2 regions of the Paenibacillus sp. JNUCC 35 genome follow, and region 1 is predicted to be linked to the other one. Evidence: a T-box and tRNA genes for the amino acid it is inferred to sense, from the RefSeq annotation. Region 1 holds a T-box; the other holds one or more tRNA genes.
What was found. A T-box is a leader RNA that pairs with one kind of tRNA and senses whether it is charged. The one in region 1 lies ahead of ileS (isoleucine--tRNA ligase), so its partner is inferred to be a tRNA-Ile.
Positions count from the first base shown of each region.

Region 2: it encodes a tRNA-Ile, which carries the amino acid that the T-box ahead of ileS (isoleucine--tRNA ligase) is inferred to sense. The anticodon was not compared.

Region 1 covers NZ_CM177771.1:3,508,442-3,524,103, reverse strand. Annotated here, with positions in the region: gene AC2TF6_RS15930 (5'-nucleotidase C-terminal domain-containing protein) at 112-2,349, shown strand; gene AC2TF6_RS15925 (glycerate kinase) at 2,718-3,860, shown strand; gene AC2TF6_RS15920 (LysR family transcriptional regulator) at 3,850-4,800, opposite strand; gene AC2TF6_RS15915 (flavodoxin family protein) at 5,015-5,560, shown strand; gene AC2TF6_RS15910 (arylamine N-acetyltransferase family protein) at 5,881-6,633, opposite strand; T-box leader at 6,839-7,095, shown strand; gene ileS (isoleucine--tRNA ligase) at 7,150-10,230, shown strand; gene AC2TF6_RS15900 (hypothetical protein) at 10,368-10,535, shown strand; gene AC2TF6_RS15895 (penicillin-binding transpeptidase domain-containing protein) at 10,633-12,663, shown strand; gene AC2TF6_RS15890 (hypothetical protein) at 12,831-13,085, shown strand; gene AC2TF6_RS15885 (terpene cyclase/mutase family protein) at 13,122-15,071, opposite strand; gene AC2TF6_RS15880 (YjcZ family sporulation protein) at 15,292-15,423, opposite strand.
Region 2 covers NZ_CM177771.1:2,026,896-2,042,557, forward strand. Annotated here, with positions in the region: gene AC2TF6_RS09240 (efflux RND transporter periplasmic adaptor subunit) at 1-108, shown strand, start outside; gene AC2TF6_RS09245 (hypothetical protein) at 135-1,925, shown strand; gene AC2TF6_RS09250 (2'-5' RNA ligase family protein) at 2,049-2,561, opposite strand; gene AC2TF6_RS09255 (phosphatidylglycerophosphatase A family protein) at 2,726-3,262, shown strand; gene AC2TF6_RS09260 (hypothetical protein) at 3,384-3,551, shown strand; tRNA gene AC2TF6_RS09265 (tRNA-Met) at 3,626-3,699, shown strand; tRNA gene AC2TF6_RS09270 (tRNA-Ile) at 3,746-3,819, shown strand; tRNA gene AC2TF6_RS09275 (tRNA-Leu) at 3,826-3,911, shown strand; gene AC2TF6_RS09280 (alpha/beta fold hydrolase) at 4,071-5,012, shown strand; gene AC2TF6_RS09285 (hypothetical protein) at 5,483-5,662, opposite strand; gene AC2TF6_RS09290 (hypothetical protein) at 5,959-6,231, shown strand; gene AC2TF6_RS09295 (helix-turn-helix domain-containing protein) at 6,237-6,425, shown strand; tRNA gene AC2TF6_RS09300 (tRNA-Val) at 6,560-6,632, opposite strand; gene AC2TF6_RS09305 (DUF4177 domain-containing protein) at 6,976-7,176, shown strand; gene AC2TF6_RS09310 (hypothetical protein) at 7,280-7,477, opposite strand; gene AC2TF6_RS09315 (hypothetical protein) at 7,690-7,938, shown strand; gene AC2TF6_RS09320 (VOC family protein) at 8,142-8,528, shown strand; gene glpK (glycerol kinase GlpK) at 8,810-10,300, shown strand; gene AC2TF6_RS09330 (superoxide dismutase family protein) at 10,551-11,192, shown strand; gene AC2TF6_RS09335 (hypothetical protein) at 11,222-11,845, shown strand; gene AC2TF6_RS09340 (hypothetical protein) at 12,037-12,219, shown strand; gene AC2TF6_RS09345 (CBS domain-containing protein) at 12,370-12,783, opposite strand; gene AC2TF6_RS09350 (GNAT family N-acetyltransferase) at 13,007-13,444, shown strand; gene AC2TF6_RS09355 (two-component system sensor histidine kinase NtrB) at 13,448-14,056, opposite strand; gene AC2TF6_RS09360 (GGDEF domain-containing protein) at 14,111-14,911, opposite strand; gene AC2TF6_RS09365 (MBL fold metallo-hydrolase) at 15,079-15,662, opposite strand, start outside.

The DNA of each region.
Region 1 (15,662 bases):
TGCGGGAAGCAGAGGCTGTTTCTAAATCGGAAGCGGCCGCCAACTTTACCACCACCAAAGGGGAGAGTCATCATGAAGGCAAAGAAAGCAGTGAGTCTGACTGTATCCGCTATGCTATTATTCGGAACCGTTTTCACAAGCGGCCGGGCTGCGGCGGAAACGGCTGAACCGGCTAAACCGGCTAAGGCCGACACGGAGATTTCCATTCTGGGAACCTCGGACATTCACGGACGATTCATGCCGTGGGATTATGCGCTGGATGGGCCCAACACGAACGGAAGTCTGACCCAGCTTTTCACCATGATCAAAAAAGTGCGGCAGGAGAATCCGAACACGGTTCTTGTAGATGCCGGGGACATGATTCAGGACAACTCCGCGGAGCTGTTCAACGACCAGCCGAAGTCTCCTATGATGGTCGCCATGAATGAAATGAATTACGATGCCTGGGTCATGGGCAACCATGAATTTAATTTCGGGCTCGACGTATTCAAAAAGATTACTTCGCAGTACAAAGGACAAATGCTCGGCGGCAATATTTACAAAGACAACGGGGACAGATTTCTCCCGGCGTATACCATTATCGAAAAAGCGGGCGTGAAAATCGGCATTATCGGGATGGACACCCCTATGACAGCCGAGTTCGAGAAGGGAACCGACCATCTGGACGGAATCCAGTTCAAAAACCCGGTGGAAGAGACGAAGAAAGCCGTAAAAGAGCTGGAAGGCAAAGTCGACGTGATGATCGGCCTCATGCACATGGGGATCGAGAATGAGAACGGCGTGCCGGGAACCGGTGTTGCGGACGTCGCCAATGCGAACCCGGAACTGGCCGCGATCTTTGCCGGTCATATGCATAAGCTGGTCAAATCGGAGACCGTTAACGGCGTTCTTATCGCCGAACCTGACAAGTACGGCACACATGTTTCCCGGATCGACCTGACCTTTACGGAGAAGGACGGGAAAATGGTCCTTAAGGACAAGAAAGCGGCCGCTCTCCCTGTCAAAGACGCAAGCGGGGTTACAGCCGTTTCCGATCCCGAGCTGGAAAAAACGCTGAAGCCGTTTCACGACTTTGCGCGAGCGGACGCCAATATCGAAGTGGCCCAGTTGAAAGGCATGAACCTCGTTCCGAAAAACGAGATTGAAGGCATTCCGAGCGTACAAATCCAGGAGACGCCTTTATCGGACTTTTTCAGTGAAGTGATGCTGCATTACAGCAAGGCTGACGTAGTCGCGCACCAGATCGACAACGACAAGGCGCGTTTGGATATCGGGCCGATCAAGAAGAAGGATATCGCGTACAACTACCAGTTCGCCCTCGGCGAAATTACGGTATATCAAGTAACGGGCAAAGATGTGAAGGATTACATGGAATGGGCGGTAGGGTATTTCAATTCCACCCGTCCGGGCGACGTGACCGTCAGCTTCGACAAAAAACGCCGCGCGTCCAAATACAGTACGAATGATTTCTTCGGCGGGGTCAAGTATGACATTGATTTGACGAAGCCTTACGGCAGCCGCATTACGAATCTTCGTAAAATGGACGGCACTGCCATCCGGCCGGAAGACAGTTTGAAGCTGGGCATGAACGCTTACCGGATGGACGCGCTGAAAGCGAAAGGCGGCGCTCTGGAAGGCCGCAACTTCGAGCAGCTCTGGTCGTCGAAAGACGCGTCCGCCTTCGGTGAGATGGGCGGTACGATCCGCAGCCGCGCGATCGCTTACCTGAAAGAAGTGAAGAACGGGGTCTACGAGCCGCAAGTCCAGAACAACTGGAAAATTATCGGCGTGGACACGACTTCCCCCGAACGGGCCGATGTGGTCGAGCTGATCAATTCGGGTATCCTGTCGGTACCGAAGACGGAAGACGGCAAGTACACAAACGTGGAGTCCATCAATATCCTGGACGCCGTCACGAAAGAAGAAATCTCCGCTCTTGCCGGAAAAGCCAAGGTGGACGGCAGCCTGTTCGACGGCGTTCAGGCCAAAGGCGAATTTTACCGCAAGCTGAACGCGGCGGTTAAAGCGGCCGGAAACGGCAGCGGAGAACCGACCAGGCCTCAGCCGCAGCCGGAACCGAAACCTGAGCCAAAACCGGAACCAAAACCAGAGCCAAAACCGGAACCAAAACCGGAGCCGCAGCCGCAGCCGGCCGTTAAGAAGCAGGCCCAGGTGACGTCCTACTTCCTGAATGTGCGGACAAAGGCTTCCGCAACAGCGAAAATCATTACCGCCGTACCGAAAGGGACGATTCTGGAAGTGCTCGGCACCAGCTACGGCTGGGTGAAAGTATCCTATAAAGGAAGCATCGCTTACGTTTACGGCGAGTATGTGAAGATGCTGCCGTAACGAAACCAAGTGCAAACAGCAGTCCGGCCTCTAGGCCGGGCTGTTTTTTTATGGCCTGCTTTGCATGTCTGCGCTAGACTTAGAGTCCACTCTAACCCGTACCCTTACCTTCATAACTTGTTCGGACTTCGCCGACACCTCCTTTTACGGCAGAGTACGACGAAGTTGGGGTAATTGACGAAGCCGGGCCGGACATGCAACAATTTTCGGTAGGAGATTCCGCAGCCGTCTTTTAGCGTCACGCAGTTGAAACGGGAGAAGCCCGACTGCTTCCGGGAAGATTTCTGGCGCCAAACAAAATCAATCCGCTGCGGCAGATACGGGCAAGAGAGTGTAACAGCCACTATAAGGAAAAGGAGCGAATTCCCTTGAAAATCGTCATTGCGCCGGATTCCTATAAAGGCAGCCTGTCCTCCAAGGAAGCGGGGCTTGCCATCGAAAGAGGCGTTCGCCGGGCAGGCATCGGGAACATCACGACTTCCGTTATTCCGATGGCGGACGGCGGCGAAGGGACCCTGGAATGTCTCATGGAATCTTCTAAAGGCCGGATGGTTCGTGCCGTCGTGAAGGACCCGCTGGGCCGGGACATATCCGCTGTCTTCGGCATTCTCGGTGACGGCAGGACCGGGGTCATCGAGATGGCCAAGTCGTCGGGGCTCTATTTGCTGGAAGAATCCGAACGGAACCCGCTGCTGACGTCCACGTACGGATTCGGGCAGCTGATTGCGGCTGCGCTGGATGAAGGCTGCCGCCATTTTATACTCGGCCTGGGCGGAAGCGCCACCAACGACGGGGGAGCGGGGATGCTCCAGGCCCTGGGCGCGGAGCTGCTCGACAGCGGAGGCAGGCCTCTCGCGGCCGGGGCAGGCGGAGGGGCGCTGGGCGAGGTCGCCGGTATTTCCGCGGACGGCCTCGACAAGCGGCTGGCCCGCTGCACCTTTACGCTGGCGTGCGACGTGACCAACCCCTTCACGGGTCCTCACGGCGCATCCGCCGTGTTCGGGCCCCAGAAGGGAGCGGCGCCGGACATGGTCGACCGGCTGGAGAACAACCTTGCCCGCTTTGCGGATGTGATCCGGGAGGCTACCGGCACGGCCCTGCACGGGCAGCCCGGAACGGGAGCGGCGGGCGGTTTGGCCGGCGGCATTCTCGCTTTCTTGAATGCCAGGCTGGAATCGGGCTTCTCGGTCGTCTCCGCGGTTGCGGGACTGGAAGCGGCGGTCAAGGGAGCCGCTCTGGTCCTCACCGGAGAAGGCCGCACAGATGCCCAGACGGCAAGGGGCAAGACGCCGGCCGGAGTCGCCGGGCTGGCCGCGAAGCACGGCGTTCCGGCCGTGGTGCTGGCCGGGTCCGTGGGCGAAGGGATCGAGGAGCTTTACGGGCAGGGAGTCACGGCCGTGTTCAGCCTCGTAAACGGGCCGATGTCCCTCGAAGAGGCGATGCGCCGCACTCCGGAGCTGCTGGAACAGACGGCCGAGCAGGTCATGCGCGTTTTCGCCGTCAGGAAGTGAGCGTTACTTCCGCCGGCTTCGCTTCCGGTTTGTGCTCCGGAACCATCTCGCCGGCATGGAATACTTTCCGTGTCAGCTCGATAAAAGCCAACAGGGGCGGTGTCATCCATTTGTCCTTGTGCCAGGCGATTTGGGTGAACAACGCGCCCTCGGGCGCTTTCCAAGCCAGCTCGGTCAGCTTCCCTTCACGCAGGTCGGCGGCTACAACCATGCCGGGCAGAATGGCGATTCCGAGGCCGGACATGACGCACTGCTTGATAGCTTCGATGCTTGCAAATTCGAATTTGTTTAGCGGATAGACGGATACGGAGCTGAAGGACCGCTCCAGGATGGTCCGGTAGGAACAGCCGGCTTCCGTCAGCAGGAACGTTTCGTGCTCCAGATCCTTCGGCGTCAGGTTCTTCACGTCCGCGAGCGGATGATCGGGCGAGGCGACGATTTTGAGCTCCTCCCGGATCAGCGTTTCGATATGCAGTGCATCACGCGGCTTGCAGCTGTCCATGATAAAGGCGATATCCAGAACGCCTTCCAGCAGCTGCTCCCTGGCATGAGCATCCGAATTCGAAGGCCGGAACACGAGCTTCACATTCGGAAAGCGGGCTTTAAATTCTTTGAGCAAAGCGGGAAGACGGTACGTGCACTGGCTTTCCTGGGCGCCTATCACAAGCGTTCCGGCTTGTTCTTCGTCCCCGCGGACGGCCTGTTTGGCCTCTTCCGTCAGGGTAATGATTTTGTCGGCGTACAATTTAAACTGGCGCCCCGCTTCCGTTAAAACGAGCCGTTTGCCGAGCCGTTCGAACAAGGGGGCTCCAAGCTCGGATTCCAGCGCTTTGATTTGCGCGGTCACACTGGATTGGGCAAAGTTTAGCATCCGGGCCGTCTGGGTAAAATTCAGGTTTTCGGCGGCGGTTTTAAACGTCAGAAGTTGTTTGGTTTCCATCGCTGCTTCTCTCTTTCATCGAAAAAGTTGATTGATGACATCGAAATAATCGTCTTTGTTGATCGTTCTCTTTATTGTAAAATGAGAGGGTAGTGTCCGGCAAGACCTGAAACACCGGAACAAATCGCGAAATAAAGAGAACGAGGCATCCCCCGCCTGCACTGCGGACGGGCAAGAGCCTGCCGACTTATCGAACCGAGGAGTGAACGCAGCCATGTCAATCGCAGTCATTTACGGGGGAACACGTCCCGATGGAAATACGGAGCAACTGACGGAGGAAGCCGTCAAAGGTCTGACAGTCGACCGGATTCAGCTTAACACTTACACAATCCGGGCGATTATCGACGGGCGTCATGCGGAAGAGGGATTTCCGGAGATGAACGACGATTACAAAGAAGTGATCGACCGGGTACTTGCCGCGGACGTTCTTATTTTTGCGACACCGGTGTACTGGTACAGCATGTCGGGGATCATGAAAAACTTCGTGGACCGCTGGTCGCAGATGATGAGGGACGGGGACTACCCGGATTTCAAAAAAACGATGGCCGCCAAAAAGGCCTACGTCATCGCCGTCGGAGGCGATCTGCCGGAAATCAAGGGACTGCCGATGATTCAGCAGTTTCAGTATATTTTCGACTTTATGGGCATCCGTTTCGAGGGCTATATCCTAGGCAAGGGGAACAAACCGGGCGATGTCCTGCACGACGCGGAAGGAATGTTTGCGGCGGCGCGGCTGAGAAACAAGCTTGCGGCCCTTTAACAAAGAAGCGGCACGCCTCCAAGGCGCAGTTGGGGAACGCCGGCAGGAAGCCGGTCCGGAAGAGCGCTGAAGCGGAATGCAGCACCCAAAACCGGTATGCTCTATGCGAGCATACCGATTTTTCGCGTTCCAAGCGTTGCTGCAAATCGAAAGAAATCGCCGCTGTGGCAAGCGTCAGAAAAATGGTTGGCAGCTTTATGCGGACACCCGGCGTCTCCAGTATTGAAGCGCCGCAGCAAACCCATGGCGCCGAAGTATCGCCCCGGCGGCAATCACCAAAAGCCGGTCCGCTCTATGCGAGCAGACCGGCTTTCCGTCTTTCAGACGGACAGGCCCAAACGGCTGATCAGCGTCTTTTCCAGTTCCTCCGGGGCCAGCGGCTGTCTGCTTTTGACGTCACCGTCCGTCTCGATCAGCTGGTCGCCCGAAATCGTCACCCGTCCCGTCGCGGTCGCTTTTGTCGCAAGCAGCTTCTGCGTAAAATGGGACTCGGGGGACGTCTGGTTGAACGTGCACGCTTCGGCAAAACTCCCCAGAGAGCGGGGCGCCGCCGAGAAGCGGTACAGCGCACTCCAGGCCCCGTCTTCGCCGGCGCGCTGGAGATCGTACAGGCCGTCCGCTTCCGGCACTTTCACGGCCCGGTAAACGCCGCTTGCATCCTCCACCGGTGTTCCGTCCAGCGGAACCGGGGATCTGGCGGAGTCGCCGAAGCCGACGTCGACCAGATAGGATCGGTCCAGTTCCGCCAGAATGGTCGCATGGCTTTCAGGCATCCCCCAAGTTCCGTCCGGCTTGGCGACGGTAGCCGCAATCAGGCGCACCGTGAAACCAAGTTCCTTGAGAAGTGTGCTGAAAAGTCCGTTGAGCTCGTAACAGAAGCCTCCGCGGCGGCGCCCGACCACCTTTTCATAAAAGGAAGCGATGTCCAGCGTGATCGGTACTTGACGGATTACGTCCAGATTTTCAAAAGGCACGTGAAGCATATGCCGGAGCTGAAGCTCCTTCAGAGCAGCCATATCCGGCTTGGCCGGACGGCTCGTGTCCATTCTTTTCAAATAAGCCTCGACATTCATGCATGCACCACCTCATCAAATAGAAGTCCGATTGATTTTTCTATTCCAGACTACCTCCTTATGGAAAGTCATACAAGTGCCGGATGGGGAAGCCAGGTAAAAAAAGAGCGGGACAACGAAATTACCGCCGCAGCGCCGAAGGACAAACGCGGGTTGACATTTTACCGAAAATGCTGTAAAAATGGAATATCTGAAAATGAACCCGAGAAATTCATTGACGAGAACGAGTACGCTGATCCCTTGTTCCCCAGAGAGTTGGCCCCGCGCTGAAAGCCAATGGACAAGAATGAGCAGAAAATCCTCTCCGAGAAGGAAAGCTGAAGCAGGCTAGTAAGCTGACCCGGGATCCCGCCGTTACAAGGGACGCGTATGATCGTACGCAGATGAGGTGCCGCATAGCTTTTATCCACAAGGCTTTGGCGGAACAAGGGTGGTAGCGCGAGATACAATCTCGTCCCTTATGGGACGGGATTTTTTTGTTGTTTTAAGAACCGAAGCCGGAAAGGATGACGGAACATGAACAAAGTCGATGTCAAAGAAAAAGCAAGAACCCGGGAGCTGCGGGTCCTGAACCAGTGGAGGGAGGACGATACGTTCCGCCGGTCGATCGAGAACCGGGAAGGCAAGCCGAACTTCGTTTTTTACGAAGGTCCGCCTACGGCGAACGGCAAGCCGCATATCGGGCATATGCTCGGCCGGGTCATCAAGGATTTTATCGGCCGCTATAAAACGATGTCGGGCTACCGCGTCGTCCGCAAGGCCGGCTGGGATACGCACGGACTGCCGGTCGAGCTGGGCGTCGAGAAGCAGCTGGGCATTTCGGGCAAGCAGGAGATCGAGGAATACGGCGTGGCCAAGTTTGTGGAAACGTGCAAGAACAGCGTGTTCGAATATGAAAAACAGTGGCGCGAACTGACCGAAGCCATCGCTTACTGGACCGATATGGAACATCCGTACGTGACGCTGACGAACGATTACATCGAGAGCGTCTGGCATGTGCTGTCGGTCATCCATAAGAAAGGGCTCCTGTACAAGGGCCACCGTGTCAGCCCGTACTGCCCCGACTGCCAGACGACGCTAAGCTCGCACGAAGTGGCGCAGGGCTACGAAGACGTCAAAGATCTGAGTGCCACGGTCAAGTTCAAGAGCAAGGCCGCGGACGAATATTTTCTCGCATGGACGACGACCCCCTGGACGCTTCCGGCGAACGTGGCGCTGGCGGTAAACAAAGATCTCGATTATGTCAAAGTGAAGCATAACGGAGACGTGTACGTGACGGCGCAGAATCTCGCCGACAAGGTGTTCGGAGGCGAAGCGGAGGTCCTCTCCGTGCATAAAGGGGCCGAGTTCGTCGGAACCGCATATGAGCCGCCTTTCGGCTATTTGAAGCTGAACAAAGGCCATCTGGTCGTAGACGCCGACTATGTCAGCGATTCGAGCGGAACGGGGATCGTGCATATCGCGCCCGCGCACGGGGAAGACGATTACCGCACTACACGCCAGCATGGGATCGATTTCGTCCATGTCGTGAAGCAGGATGGCACCTACGCTGCGGAAATTACCGATTTCGCGGGCCGTTTTGTGAAAGATTGCGACGTGGATATCGTGAAAAAGCTGTCCGAACGAGGTTTGCTCTTCTCCAAAGAACGCTACGAGCACAGCTATCCGTTCTGCTGGCGCTGCAAGTCGCCGCTGCTGTATTACGCGATGGAAAGCTGGTTTATCCGGACGACGGCGGTCAAAGACCAGCTTATCGCGAACAACAACGAAGTGAGCTGGTATCCGGGCCATCTCCGCGAAGGCCGTTTCGGGAAGTTCCTGGAGGAGCTGGTGGACTGGAATATCAGCCGCAACCGGTACTGGGGCACGCCCCTTAACGTATGGGTCTGCGGGGATTGCAGAGAGGAATTTGCTCCGGGAAGCCACCAGGAGCTGCGCGATCGTGCCGTCGATCCCGTGGATGAGAGTCTTGAGCTTCATAAACCGTACGTGGATGACGTCAAGCTTCGTTGTTCGTGCGGCGGGGTGATGGAGAGAACGCCGGAAGTGATCGACGTCTGGTTCGACAGCGGCTCCATGCCGTTCGCCCAGTATCATCATCCGTTCGGAGACGAGAAGACGTTCAACGAGCAGTATCCCGCGGATATGATCTGCGAAGGCATCGACCAGACGCGCGGATGGTTTTTCAGCCTGCTGGCGGTTTCGACGCTGTATAACGGCCGGGCGCCGTACAAGGCGGTCATTTCAACGGGGCACGTGCTGGATGAGAACGGGCTGAAAATGTCCAAGAGCAAGGGGAATGTCCTCGACCCGTGGAACATTATCGAAGAGTTCGGGACGGATGCGTTCCGCTGGGCGCTTCTGTCGGACAGCGCCCCCTGGAACAGCAAACGTTTCTCCAAGCAGATCGTCGCGGAAGCAAAATCGAAGATCATCGATACGATTCACAATACGCATGCGTTCTTTGCCTTGTATGCCGATATCGACGGCTTTGATCCGGGTTCGTTCGAGCGGAAACCGCCGCGTAATGAGCTGGACCGCTGGATTTTGTCGCGGCTGAACAGCACGCTCGCAAGTGTCGTCAAAGGACTGGACGCGAACGACTTCCTTAATCCGGCGAAGCAGATCGAGGTATTCGTGGATGAGCTGAGCAACTGGTACATCCGGCGTTCGCGGGACCGCTTCTGGGGAAGCGGCATGCCGGAAGACAAAGTGGAGGCGTATCAGACGCTCCACGAAGTTCTGCTCACACTGGCGCGGATGATCGCGCCGTACGCTCCGCTGATCGCCGAAGACGTATACGGCAATCTCGGAGGGAAAGGCAGCGTGCATCTGGCCGACTATCCGAAAGCGGACGAAGCCGCCGTCGATACCGCGCTGGAAAGAGAGATGGAGACGGCTCGGCAGATCGTCGAACTGGCTCGCAGCGTCCGCAACGAAACGGCGATTAAGACCCGCCAGCCGTTGTCGGAGCTTCTGATTTCGCTTGACCGCGAGTTTGCGCTGGACCGTTTTGAAGCGATCATCCAGGAGGAAATCAATGTAAAGCAAGTTCGTCTGGAGCAAAGCGATGCCGGTTTCGTCCAGTTTGCTTTGAAGCTGAACCTGAAAGCGGCCGGCAAAAAATACGGCAAATTAGTAGGTCCCCTGCAAGGTTATTTGAAAAATCTTTCTCCTGAAGCAGCTGCCGCAGCGGTCGGCCGGGGTGCTTTGGATACAGAGGTACAGGGGGAAAGCGTGCACCTGACGCTGGATGAACTGCTCGTGGAAAAAACGGCGAAGCAAGGCTTCGCATCCGCATCCGGCTACGGCCTTACCGTCGCCCTGAATACGGAAGTGACCGAAGCGCTCAAGCAGGAAGGGGCCGTCCGTGAAGTCGTCCGCGCCGTTCAGGATTACCGCAAAAAGCTGGATCTGCCGATTGACCGGCGCATCACTCTTGTGCTGGATGCCGATCCGCTGCTTAAAGAGGCCTTACTGCGGTACGAACAGGTACTCCGGGATAACGTGCTGGTCAGCACGATCCGTTACGAGAACGCGGAAGGTATGGAGGAAGTCGCCCTCGGCGAGTCCACTCTCCGGATGCGGGTAGAATAAACGAAGCTAACGAGCCGGCTGCGCCCGAAGAGGCTCGCAGAATCGGGAATCAGGTTCTTCCGCGAAGCGGGAGGACCTGATTTTTTTGTACGGGTGCGGTATGATAGAAGGATACGGAACGTGAAGGAGTCAGGGCGATGACGGAACCCCGCAACGATGTGCTGGGCTGGTTCGTGGGACACCTTGAGAAGGAGGGGCAGGAGTATGTGTTTGCCCTTAATATAGAGGCGGATATGAAGGCAAACGGCAGTACGACCCGCAAAATCGCGGGAGAAGTCCTGCGCAGCATGAAGCTCTGGAACTGACCGACGCCAATGCGCAAGCGCGAATCACGAAGAAAACGGGAAGGGAACCGGAGCAACCGAAGCAACCGAAGTATTCGAACATTCAGGGGGCGATCTCATGATAAGAAACGGAAAGACGCTGGCGGGAATCGGAGGCATTCTCCTTCTGCTGCTTTTGCCGGCCTGCAGTCAGGAAGAAACGCCGCAGCACGCTTTCGAGGCCTATGTGAGCGGCTGGAAAGCACTCAATTACGAAGCGATGTACGACAAGCTGTCACCGGCATCGCAGACTAAAATCAGCAAGGACGATTTCGTCAAAAAATACGAAAGCGTCTATAAAGGGATTGAAATGACGGATTTGACCGTAAAACCGGCTTTTCCGGAAGAACTGCAAAAACCGGTCAAGAATAAGGACGAGGTTTCCGTCCCGTTTCATGTGGAGCTGAACACGCTCGCCGGCCCGGTGAAATTCGATCAGACCGCCCGTCTGGTGAAGGGCAAGAAAGAGAAAGACACCGTCTGGCAGGTCGATTGGTCGCCTTCCTACTTGTTCCCCCAATTGAAGGACGGGGATAAAGTAAGAGTCCAGAGCGCCGAAGCAGTGCGGGGCGAAATCGTGGACAGGCGCGGCAACAAGCTCGCCTACAACGGCCCGGCCAAGCAAATCGGAGTCGTACCGGGCAAGCTGGGCGATGCGGCGGAGCAGACCAAAGCGAAGCTGGCGGATAAGCTGGGGATGAAGGTGGAGGAGATCAACCAGAAGCTGTCGGCATCCTGGGTGAAGCCGGAATCGTTCGTACCGCTCGCGTACATTCAGGACGGCGCAGCCGAAGCTTACACGAAGCTCCTCGGCGTCACGTTCAGCAGCAAAGAAATCCGGGCCTATCCGTTTGACGAAGCGGCGGCTCACTTGACCGGATATATCGGACAGATCAGCGCGGAGGAGCTGAAAAAGCTTCAGAGCGAAGGCTACCGTACGGGCGACGTAATCGGCAAGGCGGGGCTGGAGCAGATCTACGAGAAGCAGCTCAAGGGCCAGCCCGGTTATAAAATCTTCATTACGGGGGCCGACGGCGCCGAGAAAGATACACTGGCCGAGAAGAAAATGGTCCCGGGTCAGACCGTGACGCTAAGCATCGACGCTAATCTCCAGAAGCTGGTCTACGAGCAGATGAAAAAAGATGCCGGATCGGCTGCCGCAATCCAGCCGCTTACCGGTGAAATACTCGCTCTCGTGAGCAGTCCGTCGTACAATCCGAACGCTTTTGTGAAGGGTATATCCGGCACGCAGTATAAGCAGCTCAACGAGGACCCCAAGAAGCCGTTCCTGAACCGCTTTACGAAAACCTTCTCGCCCGGTTCGGCTTTCAAAATGCTTACGGCAGCGGTGTCGATCGACGGAGGGGTGCTGAACCCCGACGAACAGAAGCCGATCAAAGGGCTTCGCTGGACGAAGGACGCATCCTGGGGCAGCTACTACGTAACCCGGGTGCATGATGCGAGTCCGGTCAATCTGCAGAGTGCGCTGACGAACTCCGACAACATTTATTTCGCCCAGGCCGCTCTGGAGCTGGGGAAAGACAAGTTTGTCGAGGCTTCCGCCAAATTCGGCATCAACGAGAAGCTTCCGCTGCCGTATGCGTTCGATACCTCGCAGCTGTACAACAAGCAGATCGCAAACGATATTCAACTGGCCGATTCCGGTTACGGACAAGGCGAAGTGACCATGACTTCCCTGCACATCGCTCTGGCTTACTCGGCGCTTGTTAATCAGGGCAATATCATTTATCCTTCGCTTTTGAAGGAAGACAAAGGCAAGGAGAAGTACTGGAAACCATCGGCGATGAAGCCCGAAACGGCTGAACTTTTGAAAAAAGACCTTGTCGAAGCGGTCAAGGATCCGCGCGGCGTGGGACATGGAGCGGCTGTACCGGGCAAACTTATCGCAGGTAAAACGGGCACGGCCGAGCTTAAAAAGAGCAAAGGGGAAGAAGGCCAGGAGAACGGCTGGTTTGTCGGTTTCGATGCGGCCGATCCGCAGCTTCTCGTGTCGATGATGATCGAGGATGTAAAAGGAAGAGGAGGGAGCGGCTATATCACTTCAAGGGTTAAAGCCGTCTTCCAGCAGTATGCGAACGGAATCAATTAACTATCGGCAGGCAAAAGGCTCTCTTTGCGTAAGAAGAGAGTCTTCGCCTGCGCCTGTGCCTGCAGCGCGGTCGGGACGGCGTGGTGTAGGGTCTCTTTTAACCGGGTACTATAAAAGAAGAGGTTCCCTTCCCGAACGGGGACGATTTAGGAAAGGAGTGTACCGGGATGGATGCCAAAGAAATGGAAGAACAGCTGGTCCGCAAACTGACGGAAGGCGAGATGAAGGAAGAAGACAGAGAGGAATCCGCGAGAAAACGGCTTCTGGCCAAGACGGAAATCCGCATACAGGCCACGACTGATCCCGTGGTCGAGGAAACCCGGAAGTACCGCGAAATGGCCGAAGAGCTTGACGGCCGGTACGACCGGTATACGCATTTATTGGAGGTAAAAGGACCGGATTCCTCCAAAGACCAGTCTTGAAGGACAGAGAATAACCCGCCTGCTGTACCAGGCGGGTTATTCGGGTTTGACGGACTTCTCTCCGTATTTATTGCGGTAATGGCTGAGGGCAAGGAGCGGCCAGATGTACCGGTAGCTTTCGTAGGTGTTGTAGAAGCTGCCCGGCAGTCCCGCCCCTGTCGGGTATAAGGAAGTCCAATCCCGCTCACCGAGAGCGGCGACGAGTCTCTGTATGCCCCGGTCGATTGCCGCCGACGGCCGGGGATGAACCGCGATCAGCGCGTCGAGGGCCCATGCGGTTTGGGACGGGGTACTGGCCCCGAGACTTTCGTAGCGGCCCACAATGTCGCTGCCGCACGATTCTCCCCAGCCCCCGTCCGGATTTTGAACGCTGAGCAGCCAGCGTACCCCTTTGGCAATAGCGGGATGATCCGGTTTCAAGCCGACCGCCGCCAGCCCCGTCAGCGCAGCCCACGTTCCGTACAGGTAGCAGATCCCCCAGCGCCCGTACCAGGAACCGTCCTTTTCCTGGTTAGCGACCAGCCAGTCGACCCCTCTACGAATCCAGACGTGCTTAACGTCCAGACCCGCTGTGCCGCCGAGAAATTCCAGCGTCCGGCCTGTCAAGTCGGCCGTAGAAGGATCGATTGCCGCATGCTTCGCGCCTTCCATGGGCAGGAGCGTGAGCAGCCTTTCGTCCGTGTCCTTCTCGAAAGCGGCCCAGCCCCCGTCTTGGTTCTGCATGGACATGATCCAGTACAAGCCCCTGTTCCACGCTTCCCGGCCGGCAGCCCCTTCGGAGCGCAGAAATTTAACCGCGCGGAGAGCGGCTGTCGTATCGTCCACATCCGGATTGAGCGTATTGGAGGGGGAGAACCCCCAGCCTCCGGGTACCGGATGGGAAACCTTCCGGCTCCAGTCGCCGATCTTCCGCTGCTGTTTGGCGAGCAGGTAGGAGGCGGCCTTCCGGATTCCGGGAGTTTCCGGCCGGGCGCCCGCTTCCTGCAGCGCATAGGTGATCAGAGCCGTATCCCATACGGTGGACGGGGCGTTCTGCATAAGCAGCCTGCCTTCGGACACGCACAGCATGGCCTTCAGGCCCTTTACCGCCTGCGCGATAGTCGGATGGCGGCGCTCGAAGCCGAGCGAGAGCAGCGCGAAGACGAGCAGGCACGTGCTGCTGGCGTAGCTGTACAGCGTTCCGTCGGGCTCGATCCGCTCGAGCATAAACCGCTCGGCTTTCTTCACCGCGCTCCCGTGAAGCTGGCCGGGAAGCGCGGCGAGCTGCGAGATCCCCGCCTGGATGGCCGCCAGCAGCCCGCCCGGGCCGCGATCCGGTTGTGCGGAAGAGCCGGGCACCGACCCGGATGAGGCGCCGTTCTTCCCGTCCTCGTCCCGGCGCGCATCCAGCGCGGACAAGTCCGGTGTCCGGCTCGTACGGACGGAGAAGTTGCGGTCCGCCATCAGCAGAACGGGCGCCAGATGAACCCGCGCGTAGGCGGACAAATCGAAGAAACTCAAGGGAGCCGACGCCGGCAGGAGCAGGAACTCCAGGGGGATCGAGTACGCCGCCGGCCACGGAATCTGTCCCGTTGCGGCCAGAATGACGCGTGTCAGGACATTCGTAACGCCGGTGATCCCTCCCCGGGAGCGGATAAAGGCCCGGGCGTTCACCAGGGATGGACTACTGTCGTCCGAATAGCCGGAGAAGAGCAGGGCGTAATAGGCTTCCACGCTTGCGGCCAAATTGCCGTCCTTCTCGTCGGCAAACAGCTTCCAGGAGCCGTCGGGCTGCTGGGTGCGGACGATGCTGTCGTGCAGCCGTCGGATCAGCGCCTCATCGTCCGCATTTTCCGTTTCCAGCGTGCGGAGCAGAATAATCAGGTAGGCGCTCGTTGAAATTCCGTTGTCGTAGCAAAATTTCCACGTTCCGTCCTTTTCCTGTTTTCCCAGCAGCCATTCGGAAAGGCTGTGGATGGCATGAGCGACCTCCCGCATAACACGCATCGGATTACATCCCCCTTTTTACAAAATCGGTAGTCATCGAATAAACAGCGGAAACCGGTAACTTTTTTCATTTCCAATCGTTCTTATCAGTGTATGTAAAAAAATCCCGGATAGTTGTGCGGCCGGGGGAGGCGCGAAAAAAACAAACAGGCACCTGCTAGAGGCGCCTGTTCAAACGGTCGTCTGCTGATTCGGATCCGTTTATAGTGCGTTCTTTAACTTAGTACAGGAAAGTGCGGCTGACGATAACCAGCAGAATGAAGAGAACCAGAATTACCGCCGTGCTAGTGAAAAGTCCACCGTAACCAACGCCGCAACCTGCTCCTGCTCCTACTCCTCCAACGTATCCCATATCGATCCAACTCCTCTTAATTTGATTGACATTACCCTACAACATATGACGAAGGGAGGGATGGCGATTGTGCGTTTGACCCGTAAGGGGAAACGCCTGAATGGAAGAGGGAGGCGGAAAAAGCGGATTTTTTATAATGGAATAAATTGGATAAAAAAGTTACAAAAAATTAATGTTTTACGAAGCCGAATGCGGAAGGAAGCGGACGGATAAAGATGGAACCTTATAAAGTCTTCTTT
Region 2 (15,662 bases), 1.5 Mb from region 1:
ATGCAGGAAGTGATTTCCGGCGTAAGCGAAAACGAGCAGATCGTCATTTCCGGTCAGCATCAGCTGAAAGATAAAGAAAAAGTCACGACAGCAGCCGCAGCTAACTAACAAAGGAACACATGGAGGAGAATACCGTGAAGAGCCAATGGAAAACTACCGTATCGTCCGTCTTTCTGTCTGCCGCTCTGCTCGCAAGCGCCGTTCCGGCACTTGCGGCAGAACCGGGGAAGCCAGCACCCGCACAAGCATCGGCTTTAGCGCCGACCGCTTATAAATTAACGAACTATCTGCAAGTCGAAATGAAAAGTGTCTTAAACGAAAAAACAACGGACGGAACCCGTCTGGGTGCCGTTGTCCGCATGAAAAACACCAGTTCGAAAGTTGTACGCGTACCCGAGTACGAAGTGCGCATGAAAACGAAAGACGGTGTGGAACTCCGCTTGCAGGCAAGTCTGGGAAGCCCACGCTCCATTCAGCCCAAATCCCAGGTTGAGCTTAGCTACCTGGCGACGGTTGACAGCGGAGAAGGCGTAGAACTGAGCGAGCTTCGCTGGGTAGACATCGATGTTTACGTGTATCCGAAAAAAGAAACGCTTCAGCTCAGCGTTCCCGTGAGCGATCTGGTATGGAACGGAACGGAAACGTCCGAAATTCCTTCCGCTTCCGTGAAGAAATGGGGAGAAGCCTTCACCATTCCGTCTTTGCAGACGCCATTGGAATTCAAAACAACGAGTATCAGCCGTGATACGGTCGGAACGAAAACGAACTCGGTCGTTCAGATGCTCGTAACGAACCCGTCGGCCAAGCGCCAAGCCCTTCCGAACATTGCTCTGGAAGGCAAAAGCGGCCTCCAGACTTACGACAGCAACCCATCTGACGCCACGCTAACTCTGGAACCGGGCGAAAAGAAGTACATTCACTTTGTTATACCTACGGAACTGAACACAGAACTGCAATCTTTAAATGTGGTCACCGCAGAGAAATACATTGACGCGCAGGAGAAGCCAGTCATGTACAGCGTAGGCCGCGTTCATATTATGTTGCCGGCCAAGCAGGCCGATGCCCTGCCGGTTCATGGAGCTTATGCTTTCGGTGACGCCATGAAGATGGATCCGCTCAACGAGCTGGTTCACCCGAATATGGATGTTTCCCTCGTGGAGCTCCACATGCAGCAAAATGAGGACGACGCTTTTAATACCGCTATCGCCAAATTTAAGCTGACGAACAAATCCGGCGGTCCGCTTAACGTGCCTGCGTTTGCGACTGACCTCGTCAGCAGCGACGGCTACACGTATAACGGCAACAGACAAGGAACAACGACTCTGCGCGTGCTTCCGAACGCCTCCTATGTCGTAACTTACTCTTACATTCTTCCGGCTTCCGAGACGGGAGAAGGACTGAAGCTTGCCTTGTATGAAACTCACGGAGCATCCGGGGCCAAGTCTCAAGACACGAAGGCGCAAGAGGCGCCGGCGAGTGCTGCAGACACCGGTGCATCGTATAAATCTCTTCTGACGGCCTACAGCGTCAAACTTCAGCCGCAACCGGAATCGAAGAATGAACTGAAACTGTATCCTTTGACGGTGAAAGTGAATAATTGGGAAATTTCGGCGATGTTTAATCAACAGCAGAACTACAATTACCGCTTAAAACTTTTATTGGATATCGAACAGGAGAAAGACGTCCTTCTTGACCGTACGTTCTCCCAACTGCAATTTGATATGTATGATAACGGTGGCACTCTTATCAATTCGGTCAAAAGCCCGTTCGTAGGGGAAAATAAACTGCAAAAAGGCGCCAATGTCATTAATTTTAATGCGGATTCCATGCAATTGGATTTCCCTGTTACCGTCAAAGTCTATGAATCCTTCGTCAATGATAAAGGCGAGACGGCGAAGCGTCTTCTGACTACGTTTAAACAGTAGTTGAAGAGCTCGGCAACTGCTTCAGACGGAGCCGCGCGAGTCATGGCGGCTCTTTCCGCCGCACATCACCTAAAAAAGGCCTTTCCGGTTAAACCGGAAGGCCTTTTTTTATTGAAGCGTTCGTTACCCTTGGAGCGGGAATGAGCGGATAACGGACCATTCGCCGTTTTCCTGTTTTCCGAGCAGTTGAATACTGTCCGCATTGAAGGAAAAATCCACCGGCGTGTTTTTTACACTGGCCAGTACGTCGTGCAGCTCATCGGCTCCCAATTTCTGTCCGATGGTCAGATGGGGATGATAGTTGTAAGCTTTTTCCGTATCCACGAGAGGACCCGTACAAAGCTTGTCGTGAAGATCGATGACCGGTTCCGCTTGTTCCAGTGCCAGGTAGATAACGTTGTTAACCGGAAAATAAGAACTGAACCGGTTGAACGTAAGCTGGAATGGAGACACGGTGCGGCTCAGATCTTCCAAATGACGGATGGCAGCCTGAAGCTGCTCTTCGGTCCATTCTTCTTTTTCACGAACCGTAATGTGGGGCGAAATCACCCTATAATAAGGATCGAACCTTTTTCTATAACTGTTGGCAAATTCCTTAATCTCTGCGGATGGAAGAATGGCGATGCCGTACATCATATGGAATCCCTCCCTAAATTATGGTCGACTAGTTCTTATTATACCGTGTTTGTATCCCGCTCACAATTTCATTTTAAAACGATTCATTGTCCGCGTACGCCCATACCCGAAAATGTGTGAAGTCATATACTGAACATATCGTGGAAGTTTAAGGGGAGAAGACCGTGAAACGACAAGTTCACAGCCGGGAAATTAAAAAGGTCGTTATGCAAAGGCTGGCAGACCGGGGGGCGAGTCTGGAAGACATCGCAGAGATCGTATACGCCATGCAGGCGCCCTATCATCCCGGTTTATCGATGGATACGTGCATGCAGTCCATTCAGGCCGTATTGGGCAAAAGAGAGCTTCAGCACGCGATTCTGGTGGGAACCGAGCTGGATATGCTGGCCGAGCAGAAAAAGCTTACAGAGCCGCTCCAAACCATTCTGGACACGGATGAGAGTTTATTCGGATGCGACGAAACGCTTGCGATCGGTTCCGTTTTCGGCTACGGCAGCATTGCCATCACGACATTCGGTTATCTGGACAAGGAAAAACCCGGATTGATCAAACGGCTGGATACGAAGACCGGCGGCGCCGTGCATACCTTCCTGGACGATCTTGTAGCCGCCATAGCCTCGGCCGCATCGGGAAGAATCGCCCATAGAAGCAGGGATGAACTAGAACGGGGAGTACCCGATGAAGATAACGAATATGTATAAATTGCGCATCTCGATGCTTTTTTATGAAAAATTCCGCTGACCGTGTTGGCCTACAAATAAGCGAATGTCTTTTTGGATATGCTATTTCTAGGCCAATAACATCATCAACGGAGTGAGGACCATGCAGTGGGTATATTGGGTAAAGCTGTACGACAGTAAGTTTCAGGCAGGTGTCCTTGCCAAGCGGATGGAGGAGGACTGGTGGATTTACGGCTACGAATGCCCGTCCGAAGTTGAAGTCTTCAAATCCAAAAAAGGACGTTTCGGTGTCCGTTACTCGATTTATTAAAAAAAAGTGTTGACTTAACCGTACTTTGTATTGTATATTTATTTTTGTCGCTATACGACATTGCTAGTTACTGACGCGGGGTGGAGCAGCCCGGTAGCTCGTCGGGCTCATAACCCGAAGGCCGCAGGTTCAAATCCTGCCCCCGCAATTAATCAAATTTTTTTTGCCTGTTTTTAGCCATACATAACATATCCGGGCCCTTAGCTCAGTTGGTTAGAGCGGTCGGCTCATAACCGATTGGTCGGGGGTTCGAGTCCCTCAGGGCCCATTGTAAGCCGGAGTGGCGGAATTGGCAGACGCACAGGACTTAAAATCCTGCGGTAGGTGACTATCGTACCGGTTCGAGTCCGGTCTTCGGCATCTAGGCAACAACGAGGTAATAAACAGAAAACTCCCTTCTTTCACTTATGCGCACCGCAGAATGAGACAAGGGAGTTTTTTGCAGTTATTTTTTCCTGTTAAGAAATGCCTGTAAAACGGGTAAGGGTATATTAAAACAATAAGCGGGGAGGCGTTACCATGGCGATACCGTTTGAGATCGTAATGGATCAAAGCAATGTCATTCGTGGAGATTTTTATCCGGCGTCTTCTATAGCAAGGGGCGTTCTCATTGTCTCGCACGGTTTTAAGGGATTTAAGAACTGGGGAATGTTCCCTTACGCGGCGGCGAAACTGGCCCGGGATGTGGATGTCATTACTTTTGATTTTACACATAACGGAGTGGGAGAAGACGGGCAGTCATTCAGCGAACTGGAGAAATTTGCGAAGAATACGTACAGCTGCGAATTGGACGATTTGTCGACCTTGATCTCTGTGCTGACGGACGAGTGGGACTTTAAAAACAAGCTACTGAAATCGGATCGCTTGAAACCCGTTGTTTTTTATCCTCATCACAGCAGGGGGATCAATCTTTCGAACGAGGAGCATCAGCATAGGGGCTCCGCCAACCCGGTCAATAAGCTTCCGGTCTTTTTGCTCGGTCACAGCCGCGGAGCGGGCGTAAGTCTGATCTACGCGCTGGATCATCCCACAGAGATTGCGGGAGTCGTCAGCTGGAACGGAATTACGCAGGTGGACATTTTCGACGAAGCCTGCAAAGAGCAGATGCGCAGTGAAGGACGCGCCTATATCGCGAATGCGAGGACCAAGCAGCAGATGCCGCTCGATAAGGTCATCCTGGACGATCTGGAGGCCCGCAAGGAGGACTTCAACATCCTGGAACGGATGCGGGGGGCGGCGTTTCCGGTTGTGCTCATACAGGGCGAGGAAGATCACGCCAACTTGAGGGCAGGCTCGGAAAAGCTCGTTGAGAACCAGCCGAAAGTCCAGTGGATCCAAATTCCCGGTGCTAACCATACGTTCAATACGGTCCATCCGTTTGCGGGTACTTCCGCGGAGCTGGAGCAGGCTATTGAACACACGCTGCAATTTTTAAAAAGCAGAGTGGTGCCGACAGAGTAAACCGAAAGTTCACAGGTCCCGGAAGGGACCTTTTTTAATTCAGGGATAGGGTGTAGCGGTGTGGCTTGTTGTGCGTTTAAACAGCGAAAGACCCTTACAGGGTAGGGGGTTTTCTAGTATGACCTGAGTCGGGTTCGAACCGACGACCCCCATCCTGTCAAGATAGAGGAATGTTCATGGATTTTATTTCCTGCGTATCTACATTTGTTTCGTTTGCACTCGGGGCCGTGGCCATCTTTATTTCTGTAAGGGAGGCAACTAAGACAGATGATGTTAAGGCTGAGATGAATATAGTCTTAGGAGAACTAAGAGAACGAAAGTCAAATGTAACATTAACATGATGAAATAACAGGAATAGCCCCTACTGCGAGACAAACAGTAGGGGCTTCTTATAGTAGAAAATTTAATTGTTGAGTGTATAAGACCTTCAATGAATATTGACGAACTTGGGATGACAGACTGAGTTTTCCTCAGTCCATCGTATCAAAGACGGCATTCATAAAGTAGGCGACCTCTAGTTCTGCCCCAGCAGCATCGAAACCAATAAATATTAAAAAGCTTTTGTATCGATTATAAATATCTGGATCATCGTCAGCACGACGATGCTGGCGGTCATAGATCAAAAAATTATTAGTCATATTACTATACATGATTATCACCTCCGATTTTATTATATAAAACAGAATTTAGTATGTATAGCTAAATATTTCAAGTTTACGTCTCAAGACTATCAACTCCTCTCTTAGTGGATTAGCAATACAATATAGGAGGGTTGATTGACTTGTGACGCTTGTACTAAAAAAACCGAAAGGACTTAGTGTGAAAGTAAATAAGTTAGGCTTTGACATCCATTACAGCCAGCTATACCGAGCGTTTTCATGGCCCGACTAATCAGACAAGCGACCAGACGGCCAGCATTGCCGTGTACAATACGGATATGGTCAACATGAGAAAAGACTACTGCAATCGTATCGAGCAAGCTGTTAAACGGTTGCCGTGGCTGGAGCAACACCTGATTGAGTGCCGGTATACGGGTACAGATAGCGACTATATTACGGATTACAATGTTTATAATGAGCAGCTAAACCCATCAATGAGTGAAACGCGGTATAGTTCCATTAGAGGAAGAGCCTTTTATAAAATTGCTATTTATCTGATCGATTCAAAGGTTATTAAGCCGGAGGCTGTTTTTGTAGATAGTGATTCTATAGGAGGCTAATATACATGAGGGTAATAAACTGGGATGAAGTTCCCTGGACTATTAAACCAAAGGATGTAAAAGCGATTCTTGAAATTGGAGAGAAACAAACATATGAATTTTTGAATCAATCGCCTCCACCGTTCCATATGGTTAGGGTGGGAAGAAAGATTAAAATATCAAAGTACGTTTTCAGGCGGTGGTTCGAAGGATAAGAGGCTGTTGAACGATTCGAAAATTGGTCCAAAATTCAAAAGTATCCCAATTCAGCATTTTCGGCTTGGTATGGCTAAAAGTAAACACCCCGTAAACGGCGAAAAACCCTTACAAAGTAAGGGTTTTTCTAGTATGACCTGAGCCGGGCTCGAACCGACGACCCCCACCCTGTCAAGATGGTGCTCTCCCAGCTGAGCTATCAAGTCATGTTTGTAAAATCTTCAGTTTTCTTAGTGACAAGTAGTATAATATCAAGAATTTAAAACACTGTCAACAATTTTTTATAAAACAGTTATATATAATAAGCTTATGGAAAAAGACAAACGACTGCAGGGGACGTTATGAACGCATTAGACGGTTATTTGCATCACGCCTGCATGTACGGGAAGACGCAAGCTTTCCGTACATGCAGGCGGTAGGGGGGCTCTCCGGTCAGGGGAATTCGTATTTGACAGGCATGAAGTGTTTCCTGAACTTTCAGGTTCTTTTATAATCAGAGAAGGGCGGTCAAGATGCGGCCCGATTTACAAAGAGAAGGGAAGAAAGAGGATGGAACGCTGGGAATACCAGACGCTAAAATTTTTTACAAAAGGTTTTTTTGTGGGCGGAAAATTAGACCTTGACGAATTTGATCAGGACCTGAACGAAATGGGGGCTCAAGGCTGGGAATTGATTTCCTGTTTTGACACAAGCCAGCATCAAGGTTCTTCCAAAGAAGTGATCTGTGTATTTAAAAGAAAGCTATTCTAACCTGCTCATACGTTTATCTCCAAAAAGCCCTCCTGCCGCTTTAAAACGGTCGTGGAGGGCTTTTTTCAAAAACGTGAGGACAGTCAGCCGGGAGCTCGGCCGGTTAACGCTTGTCCGCCGGTTTGTCGGGGGAAGGATCAGTCGGATGCTCGCCGGAAAGATTGTCCATAATCTCCTCCACGATATCGCTCACGGGATCGGTTGCGGCTTTGTCCTCACGGTCCGGAGGGGTGTTGATGCCGCCCGCTGTATTCGAAGTTTCATTATATATGCTGACATCATCGTTTGATCGCTTGTCCATGTAAGAAAACTCCCTTCGCTATAAAATGAACGTACGGTTCTTCACCGTGACAAGCCGGGTAACCGGTTTCGTCTCTTTAAGTTAACCGTTCCGAAGCTAATTTAAACCGACTTGAATTAATTATCTAAATTTTCAGATAATTTTATTGCAATAAGCGGATTGGTATTTTATAATGAAAACAGAAGAAAGAACAAGAGAAAGGGTGAAAAATTATGATAATGCTAGTCTGGTTCGCCGTAATCGTCTTTATTGTCCTTAAATTGGCCACAAGCGTTTATAATCCGCCTAAGAAGCGTAAAAACAAGCATCACTATTCCGATTCCGGCAGCAGCGGTTACACGGATTCCAGTTGGAGTTTCTGGGGGGGCGGTTCCGATTCCAGTACCGATTGCGACAGCGGGAGCGGAGGAGGCAGCGATTGTTCCGGAGGAGGAGACGGGGGAGGCGGCGGTGGCGATTGAAGCGCACCGGGCGCTTTTTTTAATGTTTACGGACTTTTAACGATAAATCAAATAGCTCATGATGGAATCCGCTTAAAGAAGAAGCGGTTTTTTGCGCTGCGTAAAAATAACTAAGAAAATCAGGAGGAAAACTTGCTTCGTCTATTGTTTTGTCCCAAAATAAGGACAGAAAGAAGTTTATCATACCGAGAGGGGCAGAAGAGATGGCGGTTACAAAATTGGAACACGTGGGTGTAATGGTTACCGATATGGAAAAGTCGATTTCATTTTACGAATCCGTCGTAGGATTGAAGCTGAAAGATACTGTGACCAACGGGGCGATGAAGCTGGCGTTCCTTGGCATCGACGTAAAAGGCGAAACGGAAGTCGAGTTAATCGAAGGGTACGGCGGAAGCTTAACCGAAGAGGGCCGGGTTCATCATCTGGCTTTTACGGTTGACGATATCGTAGCGGAATTTGACCGGGTCCGCAAGACGGATGTCGTGATGATCGATACGGAAATTACAACGCTGCCGAACGGATCGCGTTATTTCTTTTTTCACGGGCCGGACGGCGAGTGGGTAGAATTTTTTCAAAGCACGAGAGCCTGATTTTCCATGCCTGGCCTAATTTAGTCACGGCGTTTTAAGAAAATCCGGAGAGTCGACCGGATGTTGACAGCGTTTTTATTCCGCGTTATGCTACAAGAAAGTTAATAGCTGTGACGGAGACTATGGAGATTCATACGAAGCATCGGATGTTGCAATCCGGTTGGTTTGTCGTGGATCTCTTTTTTTGCGGCCTATGGCCGGAGGTCTCCGCAGCTTTGCGAATGATGCGGCCGAAGGCCGACAAAAGGCTGTTCCGGCAGCCGGTAGGGAGGATCGGACTTATGTCATCCTATATTATGTCCATCGATCAGGGAACCACAAGTTCACGGGCGATTCTGTTTAATCACGAAGGTCAAATTGTCCATGCCGCCCAGCAGGAATTCCCCCAGTATTTCCCGAAACCGGGATGGGTCGAGCATAACGCCAACGAAATTTGGGCTTCGGTTCTGGCCGTCGTTGCAACCTGTCTGATCGAATCCGGAGTAAAGCCGGAGCAGGTGGCGGGCATCGGCATCACCAACCAGCGCGAAACCGCCGTCGTCTGGGACAAAAGAACGGGCGAGCCCGTGTATAATGCCATCGTCTGGCAGTCCAGACAAACCCAGCAAATCTGCGACGAACTCAAGCAGCGGGGACTGGAGGAGAAATTCCGCGATAAAACGGGACTCCTGCTGGACGCTTATTTTTCCGGGACCAAGGTGAAATGGATTCTCGACCATGTGGAAGGTGCCAGAGAGAAGGCGGAACGCGGAGAGCTGCTTTTCGGTACCATCGATACGTGGCTCATCTGGAGGCTGACGGTGGGAGAAGCTCACGTAACGGATTATACCAACGCATCGCGGACTCTGATGTTTAACATCCACGAGTTGCGTTGGGACGAAGAGCTGCTGGAGCTGCTGACGATTCCGGCGAGCATGCTGCCCGAAGTCCGTTCCTCCTCCGAAGTATACGCGCATACGAGCGAATCCCATTTCTTCGGCGCGAAAGTGCCGGTAGCGGGCGTCGCCGGTGACCAGCAGGCGGCTTTGTTCGGGCAGGCCTGTTTTGACAAAGGCATGGCCAAAAATACATACGGCACCGGCTGTTTTATGCTCATGAATACCGGAGAGCAGGCCGTTACATCCAGCCACGGGCTGCTGACGACGATTGCCTGGGGATTGGACGGCAAAGTTCAGTATGCCCTCGAAGGGAGCATCTTCGTTGCCGGCTCGGCCATCCAGTGGCTCCGTGACGGGCTGCGAATGATCAAGACGGCCAAAGACACCGAAACGTACGCGTCGCGCGTAGAATCGACGGACGGCGTTTACGTGGTCCCTGCTTTCGTGGGGCTGGGAACTCCCTATTGGGACAGCGATGTGAAAGGAGCCGTTTTCGGGCTGACGCGCGGCACGACCAAGGAACATTTTATCCGGGCGACTCTGGAAGCGCTCGCCTATCAGACGAAGGATGTGCTCGCGGCGATGGAGGCGGACGCCCATACGAAGCTGAAGAAGCTGCGCGTGGACGGCGGGGCCGTGTCCAACGACTTCCTGCTTCAGTTCCAGAGCGACATGCTGGGCGTGCCGGTCGAAAGGCCGCTTATCAATGAAACGACCGCGCTCGGAGCCGCTTACTTGGCGGGCCTGGCCGTCGGGTACTGGAAAGACTGCGCCGAAATCGCCGCGCAGTGGTCGGTCGGCGGCACGTTTGAACCGGAAATGCCGGCGCAGCGCAGCGGACAGCTGTACAGCGGCTGGCAGAAAGCGGTGCATGCCGCCATGGCTTTTAAATAAATTCCCGGTCTTGCGTTCTTCTTACTCCCTACAATAGGTCCTCCGGAGGTTGCGTCAGAATATCCGACACCGGAGAGACCTATTTGTGCTGCCCCGGAAAAGCCGGCGAGCTTCCGAACAAGGACGAATTTCCCGTTTTTTACCAGCGGGGTTTGACTCGGAAGACAAACCGGGTAAGAAAAAGGAAACTGCCGCGTTTAGGCAGAGACATGTTGGCATATCCTAAATTATCGGATCAGGAGGTTTCATAATGCGAAAACCAATTCTGTCCCTGCTGCTCTCTGCAGCCGCCGCAGCGGCGATGACCGGTTGCGGCAGCGGCAACAACAAAAACGCGGGCCCGAACTCCACTATTACCCCGGAAGCCCTGCCTACCGCCGCCACAGCGCCTTCCGCTTCGCCGGGCGCAACACCGTCCGGTACGCCGTCGTCCTCGTCCGGAGTCGAGATTGAGCTTAAGAACGGAGAGGGAAGCGTGGTAGGCACAGCACGGTTTACCCAAGAGAACAAAGGGGTCCGTGTCCAGGTTCAGGCTCCGAAACTTGCTCCCGGAGAACATGGCATCCATGTTCATGAAAGCGGCGTCTGCGCCGGGCCGGATTTCAAGTCGGCAGGGGGACACTTTAACCCGAACTCCAAAATGCACGGGATGGAAAATCCCCAGGGGCCTCATGTGGGAGACCTGCCGAATCTGAAAGCGGAGGCAAACGGAGAAGCGAAGCTGGATACGGTGTCGGAAGCTTTTACTCTGGAGAAGGACAAGCCGAATTCGTTGTTGAAGCAGGGAGGAACATCGCTGGTCATCCATGAAAAGCAGGATGATATGAAGTCCGATCCGGCCGGGAATTCGGGTAACCGCATCGCGTGCGGCACGATATCCGAAGGCAAATAGGCGATTAAGCTGGATGGAGGCAAGCAAGCATGATCAAGACCCAGGAACTTAAGCAGCAGATGGACGATCTGTCCAAGCAGAACGATATGCTTCTTGTGGAGTTTGAACAATTAAAAAAAATGATTATGAGCGGCGGATCTCAAAACTCCGGCGATAGCTCGGGCGGTTCGGGCAGTTCGGGCGGCGGCCAGTATGAATCGGGCCAAAGTACGGACAACGGGCAGCAGCAAAATCAGGATCAAAACCAGAATCAAGATCAATCGGGAACCGGAGGCAGCCAGTCCGCCAGACGCAGCGCTTCTTCCGGTAAAAGGCAGCAGTCCCAGGACGGCCAAAACCAGCAGGATTCTTCGTCCGGCGGCGCAAATCAGCAAGCCCGAGGCTCTTCCCAGCAGCAAAACGGGAGCTCCGGCAATAACGGAAGTTCTGCCGCCGTTTCGGACATGGCGGACGATCTTTACGTCATCAAAAACATGGTCGAACAGTTGGAGAGAAAGACGTCCCAATACGTTTCCGAGCAGACGAACCAGTCCTTGACGGAGAAGGATGTCGTTAATCTGGTCTTGTATCTGATGAACGGCATGATCGACTGGACCAGTGAATTTGTGGGAAAAAACCAGTCCTCATCGGGTTCGTCGGGGCCGGTGCAATAGTGTGAAAGCCGTGAGAACGGCTTTTTTTCTTGCCAGAAAACTGGGAAATTCATTGATTCATTCTTTAGAGAATTCGACAAGATACACTTATTTACAGTTATCGGAAGTCCATATAAAGTAATGATAGTGTTGTTTACTCACAGGGGCTTGACCCGCAAGAACCGGACTATTAGAGAGGATGAGCAGGGAGTATGAGAAACATCGATATTCGAGTCATGAGCAAGCAGCTTGGATTTGGCACCGAATCCTTGGAGTCTTGGCTGGCCAAAGAGCGGCAGCAGGAACCGGAGAAACAGCCGGCTTATCGTCCGGAAAGCCTTCGTCCTTGTTACGAGAACAGGCCGTCGGATGAGTTTGTCTCTCTTTCCGTTTAACACGGATGTCAGCAGGATTCGGACCTCAACCTTCCTACTCTACCATCTTCCTTCCTACACACTCCCCCCGTCTTAGTACATATTCGACTCCATACAAAAAGCCTCTCCTGTGAGGAGAGGCCGCGAACATCTTCATCCCGCAGCTTGCCGCTAAACGGGTGCCTGAAACATTTGCTTGGCACAGTATTCGATAATGTCACTGCGGCGCACAATTCCGATGAAATTACCTGCGTCATCCACGACCGGTACAAAGTTCTGCACCTTGGCAAGATCAATGAGATCTTCCATGTTCGCATGAATGTGTACCGGTTTATTTCTCATCCGGAGGGGAACCTCCTCCAAAGTATGCCTGTGGGCGTTATCGAAGGTAATGCCCGGAGAATTTTTCAAAAACCAGAGCAGATCGCCCTCGGTTACCGTTCCCATATATTTTCCATCCTCCGTAAGGATGGGAACCGCCGTATAGCGGTGATATTCCATTCTTTCCAAGGTTTGTCTTAGTGTGGCATCAATCGTCGTTGTGATCACTTCAAGTTTAGGCAAAAGAAAAAAGGCAATATTCATGAATAATACTCCTTTGCGTAATAAGCGCAATTTATCAGTTCTCACGATCTATTATACTATATCGGGGAGTCAGAAACGAATCCGCGGAAGTGGAAAGTTTGGAGTAACACCGGATGAGCCTATAGGAGAAACCGGCCGAGTGTGGGTATGTTCCGTCTGGACAAGGATGCGCGGATAAGCTATCATATCTCGTATCGTTTGGACGAAAGGGGAACAAAGGCAGATGGAAATTATTCGCGTTACGACAGACGAACAACTTAAAGAGTGCCTGAGCGTCCGCAAAGAAGTCTTCGTTGATGAGCAGAACGTGCCGCTGGAACTTGAAATAGACGAGCTGGATGCGTCTCACCATAGCGGCCATCATTTTCTGATCCGAGAAGAGGGGAAGGCAATCGCGGCTGCCAGGTGGAAGCCGTATGAAGAAAACCGGGCGAAACTGCAGCGTATCGCCGTCCTCAAGGCGAACCGGGGAAGCGGCCTCGGATCCGTACTCGTGCAAGCGATGGAAGCCCATGCCAAAGAACTCGGCTATAAGGGAGCGGTTCTTGATGCGCAGTGCCAAGCCGAGCCTTTTTACAAAAAAATCGGGTACGAAACGATTCCCGGGGAGCCGTTCGATGACGCCGGTATCCCTCACGTAAGAATGGTCAAATCTTTATAAGCCTCACACCGCGTCCTTGCGCCGGTTAAGCGGGTAGCAGGGAGACGATTCCGTTTCGGCCAGGGGAAAGGTCATAATGAACGTCGTGCCTCTGCCGATAAAGCTTTCCACTTCGATCGTACCGTTGTGATCCTGCACAATTTTGTGGCAGATGGACAGGCCAAGTCCCGTTCCGCTGTCTTTGGTCGTGAAAAAAGGATGGAAGATCTGGTCCAGCTGTTCCACGGGAATTCCGCTGCCCTGATCTTCGATTTCAAGTACGGCATGGTGATCGCGCTCATATAGGCGGATCGCCATTTTTTTATTGTCTTCCATAGATTCATACGCGTTTTTAAAGAGATTAATGAGCAGCTGCACCATTTTATCCGGGTCCATCCAAATGTTCATCGGTTTTTCCGGAGGATCATACACCCAGGTTTCGATGTTGTAACCGTTCGATTTCGAGATCTGCAGGAAACCCTTGATTGTGGTCAGGGGATTCCTGATTTCATGCGCCATACCGGAAGCGAGTTCACCGACGATTCTAAGCTTTTCCGAGCGAAGCATATGCTCCTCGCGCTTCAGCCACATTTCCCGCTTCATACTGAACAGGCTGTTTTCCGCGACGAGCACGAGATCGTCCTTCGAAGAACCGTCATCGGGCAGCACCGCGATGCCGTAAGTGATTTAAATCCCCGTCAATTTGGGAAGTTCGGATCCGAGCTGCTGATCCACATAGGCCCGCATCGTTTCTTTGTCCTCATACGCAACAGCTACCGCGAACTCGTCTCCTCCGTACCGGGAAATAAAAGCCGCCTGAGAAAACTTGATTTTCAGCAGAACCGCAATCTGCTTCAGGATCTGGTTGCCGGCTTGAAAGCCCTGCGTTTTGTTCATCGCCTTCAGATCCGTGCAGTCAATCAGGATAAACAGCAGCCGGCTTTCCTTATGGACCAGGTTATGGAGCATCGCGTGGCACGCTTCGAAATTGGGCAGTCCGGTCAGGGAGTCATGGGTCATCAGCTGCCTTCTTTCCCCGGCCAGTTTGTCTCTTTGTCTAAATGTGTTGAATACGGTCAAAGCGAGTCCCATAAAGATGGCGAAGTTGCTTAAGTAGAGCAGAATCATCCAGAGAGGCGGATACACGGAAAAGGCGGGAACGGTGATCAGCGCGATAACGGCAAAGGTGATGAGATTGAGCGTAACCAGCATCCAAACGGTTTTCCGCGACTTGGACTCGTAAACTTCCGATGCGAGCAGGAGCAAGTACAGGGTGAAGCACCAATCGGTTTGGCTGCTCCAGTGAAACAGCGTAAGCAGAACCAGTTTGACGGCTGAAAAGGTGACGGAGGATTTCTTAAGGCCGAGGACGGCGGCAGCGAGGAACAGCAGGCTGAGCGGGAGCCATCCGCTAACGGACAAACCGAGCTTCCACGAAGCGATGCTGATGACCGAGGCATAGAAGATAACGAACCATTTGTAAATCACACAATCCACCCCACTTGAAAAAGGCCGTGCCGCGCAGCGGAGCGAACGAACGGGGCCGGGCTCACAAGCGCGAAAGGCCAAAGTTTTTGGATTAGTACTTTAGTCCTGTCTTCATTAAAAAACACGAAAACCAGGCAGGTCACCTGGTTTCTTAATGCGATGCAGCTTTATAAAGTGTAAATTTGATGCTGCTTGATAAACGACATTTTTCCTGTTTTGCCGACATAAGCGGGCATACTGTCCCCATAGTGCATAAGCCGAATCCTGGACTGGACCGACTCGGGGAGCGTGAGCAGCTCTTCAAGCGCGGCGTGAACAACGCCGGGCCCTTCCAACTGGCAGTCGTGGAAAATATGGCGGCAGTCTCTTTGCCCGACGACTTCGTTTAAAATCAGCTCGGGCTGAAAAATCATATCCGCACTGTAGAAAATGGTGTCGTTAACGAATAGGGAGAAGCTGGGCTTACCGGCGATATGAGGCGTCCGGATAATTTCGATACGGAATCCCGCATGAATTTCAGAAGGCTGGCCTTCTTCGAGCAGTTCGACGTCGAAATAATCCGCCAAGCGGTTTAAATGTTCTCCGGTGTTCTCCATTCCGCCCTTCAAGGTGTGTTCCCAGATAGGAGCCTCCAGCGCTGCGGGCAGCAGCAGTCTGAGCTTACGCCCGTATATGTAACGCATTTGCAGGGCCAGCTCTTCAAGCCCGCCGACGTGATCGGAGTGAAGGTGCGTAATCAGGACAGCGTCCA